2 regions of the Pseudoalteromonas sp. MBR-15 genome follow, and region 2 is predicted to be linked to the other one. Evidence: predicted binding sites of a transcription regulator. Region 2 holds the regulator's gene; the other holds the start of a gene.
What was found. The regulator sigma-54, encoded in region 2, starts transcription at its own class of promoters, with help from an activator protein. The targets are predictions, from matches to a motif close to GTTGGCACGNNNNTNGNNT.
Positions count from the first base shown of each region.

Region 1: the regulator sigma-54 is predicted to act here: its motif matches at 1,686-1,704, upstream of ACSSVW_RS11540 (DUF1328 domain-containing protein).

Region 1 is NZ_JBRJHH010000007.1:158,158-162,340, reverse strand. Features, by position in the region: gene oadA (sodium-extruding oxaloacetate decarboxylase subunit alpha) at 1-953, opposite strand, end outside; gene ACSSVW_RS11545 (OadG family transporter subunit) at 969-1,217, opposite strand; gene ACSSVW_RS11540 (DUF1328 domain-containing protein) at 1,750-1,923, shown strand; gene ACSSVW_RS11535 (hypothetical protein) at 1,976-2,167, shown strand; gene ACSSVW_RS11530 (TonB-dependent receptor domain-containing protein) at 2,369-4,183, shown strand, end outside.
Region 2 is NZ_JBRJHH010000003.1:327,140-331,322, reverse strand. Features, by position in the region: gene rapZ (RNase adapter RapZ) at 1-478, opposite strand, end outside; gene ptsN (PTS IIA-like nitrogen regulatory protein PtsN) at 479-931, opposite strand; gene hpf (ribosome hibernation promoting factor) at 935-1,222, opposite strand; gene ACSSVW_RS06545 (RNA polymerase factor sigma-54) at 1,249-2,745, opposite strand; gene lptB (LPS export ABC transporter ATP-binding protein) at 2,860-3,585, opposite strand; gene lptA (lipopolysaccharide transport periplasmic protein LptA) at 3,582-4,103, opposite strand; gene lptC (LPS export ABC transporter periplasmic protein LptC) at 4,093-4,183, opposite strand, start outside.

The sequences.
Region 1 (4,183 bases), on a different contig from region 2:
TCTAATTTATCTGCTGCACCTTGCTCTTTAAGCTGGTTTTCCATGTTAGTTAACATGCCGCCAGGCACTTGTGCTAGTAAAATTCGACCATCAACCCCTTTTAAGCTGCCTTCAAATGCCGCATACTTTTTGCGAACATCACGGAAGTACGCAGCAATTTCTTCAAGTTGATTTAAATCGAGTTCAGTATCGCGCTCTGTGCCTTCAACAATTGACACAATTGTTTCAGTGGCACTGTGGCCATACGTCATACTCATTGACGATATTGCGGTATCAAGCATATCAATACCTGCATCAATTGCTTTTTGATATGTTGCAGTGCTAAGCCCCGTAGTCGCATGACATTGCATAGCAATCGGAATTGAAACTGTCTCTTTCAACCCTTTAATGAGTTGCTCACACTCATACGGTTTTAATAAACCCGCCATATCTTTAATACAAATAGAGTGACAACCAAGCTCTTCTAATTGTTTAGCAAGTTTTAACCACATATCAAGCGTATGAACAGGGCTTACCGTATACGAAATAGTCCCTTGCGCGTGCGCTCCCACTTTAACAGCCGCTTTAATCGCCGTTTCTAAGTTACGTACATCATTCATCGCATCGAAAATACGGAATACATCAACGCCATTTTTATGGGCGCGTTCAACAAATTTTTCGACAACGTCATCAGCATAGTGGCGATAACCTAAGAGATTTTGACCGCGTAATAACATTTGCTGTTTAGTGTTTGGCATTGCCGCCTTTAGCTCACGGATACGCTGCCAAGGGTCTTCACCTAAATAACGGATACAGGAGTCAAAAGTAGCTCCCCCCCATGATTCAATAGACCAATAACCTGCATGATCAAGCTTTTCGGCAATAGGCAGCATATCATCTAGGCGCATACGCGTTGCTAATAGAGACTGATGCGCATCACGCAATACTAATTCGGTTAGTTTTAATTTAGCCATGTTCAAGCTGCTCCGTTATTGTTGTTTATTTCTAAATTGAGCGATAGCAGCGCTGATAGCTGCAATATGTGCCGGTGGTACCCCTTGCTGAGGCTGTAATTTTGCGGTTCGGGCTGGAACTGAGCTCGCAGAGTTTTCAAATCGCCCCAACAATTTCGACATCAGCAGTACGGCTGAAATCAAAATACTGAGAAAGATAAATACACCCACCATACCCGTTAGCATTAAGCTGGCTGCGGTTGTAAGTAAGCCACCAATATCCATACTGCTCCCCTCGCTACTCAGAATAAAAAAACACTTAAATCGAATATTTATACATTCATAATAACAAACAAAACTTATTTTTAAAGCTTTATTGTCAATTGGTAAAACCAATTAATTACAGGGTAACACATCAAACAATTAATTAACACCAAGCCATTACGGCAATTAACTACCCAATATAGACGATAAAAATACTCAATATAGTCAAAAGTTATATGTAAAAATAGTTAACTGTGTAACGTAGCAGCGTAAAAATCAGCTAAAGCAAGGGGTTTGGTAACTTGCATGCCATACAGGTTAAATTGGTCTTACCAAGAAAACATAATCACAGGTGTCCACTTTCAGCATAGAAGTTGAAAAATTATCACTATGAATAAGTTACATGATCACTCGTAATAATTACCAAACGACACGCCACAAAAAAAACGAAAACAAAACTAACAAATTGAAAAATAAGGACTTTAAAACTTTGGTATGGAACTCGCTTCAGTCTAATCAACCGAAACGAAATTAAATAACCAAGGAGAACATTATGTTACGCTGGACAGTTACTTTTTTAGTTATAGCGCTAATCGCTGCAGTGTTAGGTTTTGGCGGTATTGCAGGGGCCGCAGCAGGCATAGCTAAAATCATATTTTTTATATTCTTAGTTTTACTTGTTATTTCACTTATATCAGGTGCTCTTAGAGGCAATGTACCTAAGTAATAACAAACCAACAGCAATTTACTTTACTAATTTATTTACAAGGAATTTCATTATGAAAAATTCAACTTTAAAAGCAGCTACTATCGCCCTATTTTCAGCTTTATTTATTATGGGGTGTGAAGACAACACAGCAGAAGAAGCTGGTGAGCGCATTGATGAAGCAGTAACCGACGCTCAAAATGCAGTAGAAGATGCATGCGAAGAAGTTAAAGAAGGTGTAAAAGCAGAAGAAACTAACTGCTAAAAATAGAGACTTTACGAAAAAAAGCGGCTTTATAAGTCGCTTTTTTTCGTAAAGCATTGGTATTTTTGAAAAACATATACAAAATAACGAAGTATTTTTTTACTTTTACCTAATATATATACTAAGCTGATATTGCTAAGAATGGACTATCAGCAGTATTCCATTGTTTTCTAGCCAACTATAATTTATTGGGAGATAACAATGTTAACCAGCAAACTATCTAATGCTATAAGATTAGCAATTAGTACAGGCTTCGTGTCATCAGTTTTACTGTATGCACCAACAAGTTCAGCCGAAGAAGAAACTGAAGCAAAAAAAGATCTCGAAGTGATATCAGTCACCGGTAGTCGGATTAGACAACCTGGTGCGGTCTCTGCAAGCCCTATTGTTTCAATTGGAGAAAAAGAACTAGGTTATCAACAAGAACCTGAAGTAGAGCAAATCCTTAGAACCCTTCCCTCTACAATCCCTGGAGACGGTAGTAACGTAAATAATGGCTCTGGCGGTGCAGCAACCATTAACTTAAGGGGCTTAGGTTCACAACGCTCTTTAGTGTTAATGAATGGTCGCCGGATGATTCCATACAACTATAATGGGTCTGTTGATAGCTCAACAATCCCCACAGCCCTCATTGAAAGAATTGACATTATTACCGGTGGTGCTTCTGCGGTATACGGCTCAGATGCGATTGCAGGTGCTGTGAATGTAGTCTTAAAAGATGACTTCCAAGGCGTTGATTTAGACTTTAAGCACTCTGAAACAGGTGATGGTGATGGCGATAAAGACAGCATAGCCCTGACAATCGGCTCTAATTTAGAAGATGATAAAGGCAATGTGGTTCTCTCTTTAGGCTGGAGCCAACGTGATCAAATCTTACTGGGTGACCGTCCGTTGGGCCTACTCGGTATAGAAACTAAAACAGGTGCTAACTACGAGCAATTCCTCAATGGTGAACCCCCAATTCCAGCACCAGCAGATTGTAGCGGTCCAAACTCTGTTGAAAGTGGCGGTTCAACAACAGCATTCCCTACGAGATTTGCGATTGTAGGTGCGGGTACAACAGGTTCTGGGCAATTTAGAAATGACGGAACATTGCAACCAGACACCTGTAGTGTATTTAACTTTAACCCTTATAACTTCTACCAAACACCTTCAGAGCGTTATTCTGCTACAGCCATTGCTAAATATAACTTAACTGATGAGCATAAAGTATATTCAAGCTTCAACTACACAAATACCAGTGTTGATACTCAGGTCGCACCATCTGGAACATTTGGTTCAAGCTTCAACTTACCGCTTGCTAATCCACTAATTGGTGACCAAGCTAGACAATTTATGATTGACGGAGCAACAGCAGCTCTGGCAGCTGGAAGCTTAGATGATAGCAACTGGCAAGACGTCAATGGCAATGGTATCGTTGATAGTGAAGACTATTTAAAAGTTCAACTTCGTCGTAGAACGTTAGAACTTGGCGCAAGAACAGAACGTTATGACAGTGCGCAATTCCAACTTGTAACTGGTGTGACAGGTTTCTTCCTTGATGACTGGGAATACGATGTTAGCTACCAATATGGTGAATCTAACAGAACCACAGTGCGTGGCGGCTATACTAACCTAACTAATATTCAAAATGCTCTTGATACAACAGATGGTGTCACTTGTAAAAATGGTGATTCTAGCTGTGTGCCAATCAATTTATTTGGTGGTTTCGGTACAATCACTGAAGAAATGGCAGGATACGCTCAAGCAATCGCCCTGCAACAGCAAAAATACAGCCAAGAAATTTTCACCGCAACGGTTAATGGCGCCATTAATTTTATCGAAATTCCAGGTGCAGGTGCGCCACTTTCGATGAGCTTTGGTTATGAAAATCGTCGCGAAAAAGGCCTTTTTGAACCGGATGAATGTTTAAAACTTGCCCCTGCAAGCTGCCAAGGGGGAGCCGGTGGTAACCAGCTACCGATTTCGGGTGGCTTTAAAGTTGATGAGGTATTTTTAGAAGGTTACCTACCTGTG
Region 2 (4,183 bases):
GCTTTTTGTCTTTTTTACCCAGTATTTTTTCGCGAATAGATTCGGCAAGCTGATGCACGCTGAGATCGGTCGTATCAATCATAAAATCGGCACGGGTGATCAAAACATCCAGTAATACTTTTTCTTGTTTAATCGCTAAATCAAGCGGCAGCGAGTCAATCGATAATGGGTGTAAGCGGCGTGTTTCAGAGAATCGTTTGATCAGTGTTTGATCATCACTATCTAAATAAAACAACGTGGGTTTTGCAAAGCCCGGTAAATACTCAAGAATATCGTTAAATTCTTGCTGTTCTTTCGGCAGGTTACGCACATCGATACTTACAGCAATTTTGTCGTAATTATCTGACACACTGCGTACTAACGAAGGAAGTAGGTTTACAGGAATATTATCAACGCAGTAATAGCCTAAGTCTTCAAGTACTCGTAAAGCGACCGATTTACCTGAACCAGAGCGACCGCTGATAATAATTAATTCCATTTATGCCTCTGATGCAATGACTTTAAACAGATCACTATCTGTTTTAGCACTGCGTAGCTGTTTACAAAATTCTTTGTCTTTAAGTCTATCAGCAATTGTTGATAAGGTCTTTAGATGAAGTTGACAGTCACCATCTGGTACGATGAGTGCGACAAAAATATCCACTGGACGATTATCAATTGCGTCAAAATTTATAGGTGACTCACTCACAATTACAAATGCGTGTGGCTGATCTGCACCGCTCATACGACCATGTGGAATCGCAATACCTCGGCCAATACCCGTGCTGCCCAATTTTTCTCTGTTCAATAGGGCATTGAGTATATCTTGCTGAGATAAATGAGGGAGCTGCTCATGAGCCAGTTCGCTGATAAATTCGAGAATTCTTTTTTTGCTATTAAAAAGGACCGCAGCTTTGCTGCAGTCCTGGTTAGTAAGTGAACTAAGTTTCATAATTTAGTGTCGAGCTAATTTCTCTTTGTGTTTAATTACTTGACGATCAAGTTTATCGATTAACGAGTCGATGGCTGCATACATATCTTGGTGTTCAGTAGAGGCAAATAACTCGCCTCCGTTTACATGTAAAGTTGCTTCTGCTTTTTGGCTTAGTTTTTCTACATCTAGAATGACATGAACATTATTAATGTGGTCAAAATGCCTTTCTAGTTTCGCAAACTTGGTGTTTACATAGTCTCTTAATGAATCTGTGATTTCTACATGACGACCAGTTAAATTTAGTTGCATAAGCATTTTCCTTCTATGTAAAACGTCTAAATCAGACTCTTACGCTGATTCGACGGAGGTATTGCTAGAGACTCTCGATATTTTGCTATTGTCCGTCTAGCTACTTTAATTCCTTGCTCAGCCAATATATCTGCAATTTTGCTATCACTCAATGGTTTAGCTGTGTTTTCTGCGGCGATTAGCTTTTTGATTAAAGCGCGAATTGCCGTAGATGAACACTCACCCCCATTTTCAGTGCTTACATGGCTGGAGAAGAAATATTTCAACTCAAAAATTCCCCGCGGGGTATGCATGTATTTTTGTGTTGTTACTCGCGAAATTGTTGATTCATGCATTTCGACCATTTCTGCGACATCATTTAATACCATGGGTTTCATGGCCTCAGGACCATGTTCAAAGAAAGCCTGTTGTTGTTGAACAATACAGTTAGTCACTTTTAATAACGTGTCATTACGGCTTTCTAAGCTTTTAATAAACCATTTTGCTTCTTGTAAATGAGAGCGAATAAATTGGCTATCACTGCTTGATTTTACAGAACGTGACATCGCCGCATAGTGGCTATTCACTCTGATTTTCGGCATGCAGTCTGGGTTTAGTTCAACTACCCAACGGCCTTTTATTTTTTTTACGGATACATCGGGTATCACGTATTCAGATTCTTCTCTAACAATGGTATCCGCAGGCTTTGGATTTAAGCTGTGGATCAATGTCATGACTTCTTTCAGCTCACTTTCTTTAAGCTTAGTCTTTTTCATCAAAGTGCGATAGTCACGACTCGCTAATAATTCAATATGTTCTGATAACACCATTTTAGTTTCAGCTAAATAGGGGGTGTCAGCATCGAATTGGCGTAATTGAATACACAAACATTCTTGTAAACTACGGGCGCCAATACCGACAGGATCGAATAATTGAATTCTTTTTAAGACAGCTTCGACTTCATCAAGTTCGATTTCTTCTTCATCGTTATTTTGATTGAAGCTTTCAACAATGTCTTCGCAGCTTACGGTTAAAATACCCGAATCATCAATTGCCTCAACAATCGCAACGGCAATCGCTTCGTCTGTTGGGCTGAATGGAGTCAGTTGTAACTGCCACATTAGGTATTCGTGGAGAGTTTCGGTTGATGCGCCTTGGTAAATTGACTCATCTTCAGGCATTGGACCTGAGGAACTTGATGGGGCAGCACTCATGTACTCATCCCACGTAACATCCATTGCTAAGTCGTCACTTACGGTGTCTTTGTTGAGGGCATCACTGCTTTCTTGCTCGTACTCGCTCGCAGCTTCGTCAGCCGACGCGCTTAGTTGGGTATCGTCAGATTCGGCTTTTTGCTCGTTTTTGCCAATACTCTCTTCTGCATAATCTGCTTCTTCAACTTCAAGCAAAGGGTTAGAGTCTAACGCTTCTTGAATTTCTTGCTGGAGATCCAATGTACTGAGCTGCAACAAACGGATAGCCTGTTGCAGTTGTGGAGTCATTGTAAGTTGCTGGCCCATGCGCAGCTGTAATGATTGCCTCATGTATCCCTAACAATCCTTTTTAGTCTTATCAAACAATAGAACGATGCCGTTAACTATTTATTTGATTTATTGTCATTGTTATAAGTCTAGCAGATGCTCTAGTCGGTGGCGTATTTAAAGCCTGAATTGCTCGCCTAGATACACATCGCGTACAGTTTGGTCGGCTAACACATGTTCAGGTGTACCTGATGCAATTAGCTCCCCATGAGAAACAATGTAGGCTTTTTCACAAACATCAAGGGTTTCTCTCACATTGTGGTCAGTAATTAATACACCAATACCACGATTTTTTAAGTGCTCAATAATTTTCTTTATATCTAACACTGAAATAGGATCAACACCAGCAAAAGGCTCATCGAGCAAAATAAATTTAGGGTCAGCGGCCAGTGCACGTGCTATTTCAACACGACGGCGTTCACCCCCTGACAATGCCATACCTTGGCTGTCACGAATGTGTTGAATGCTAAATTCATCAAGTAAACTGTTAAGTGTTTCTTCGCGGCCTTGTTTATTGAGATCTTTACGGGTCTCTAAAATGGCCATTAAGTTTTGATAAACAGTCAGTTTTCTAAAAATCGATGATTCTTGTGGCAAATAGCCAATACCTAAGCGAGCGCGGCTGTGCATTGGCAATAAGGTGATGTCGTTATCATCAATGCTTATTTTACCTTTGTCACTGGGCACTAATCCCACAATCATGTAAAAGGTGGTTGTTTTACCTGCGCCATTTGGCCCAAGTAAACCGACAATGCTGCCAGCTTCTACCTCAAGGCCTACATTTTTTACAACTTGGCGACCCTTATAGCTTTTAGCTAATAGCTCTGCTTTTAGTGTGCTCATGGCTGGCCTTCATCGTTCTTTTTGTTATCAACAGGCACTAAAATAGTGTGTACACGATCGGTCGAGTTTTCATCTTTCTCGGCACTTATCAGTTGCTGTTCCATATCGTATGTAATGCTCTTGGCACTGACTTTTTGGCCTGCTTGAGTCACTTGTGCATTGCCAACGAGTGTTAATAAGCGTTTAGCAACATCGTATCGAACTTCTTCAGCACTGGCGCTCATAATAGTGCCGTCAGCTTGTTTTTCTTCAAAGTAAGCGGGCTTTCCTGTGGCAATAATTAATTCAACCGTGCCTTCAACTTCACCTGCATGTGCTTCGAGTCGATCCGCTGTAATACGACGGTTACCATGTATGATCTCGACATTATCTTCGAAGATACCAATGCCATTTTTTAGCTGACCTTCTTGGCGATCAGAGCTAATGCTGATTGGTGTGCCAGCCTGCTCAGCAGCTGCGCCAGAAAACGCAATCAATAAGCTTGGGATCAGGAGTAATTTCTTAAGTTTATTGGTCATAGTATATGGTTCGTGTATGGTTAGTTAACTCAACAATTTCGGCTTTTAAATCGGCTTTTAAACCTTTACCGGTAATTTTT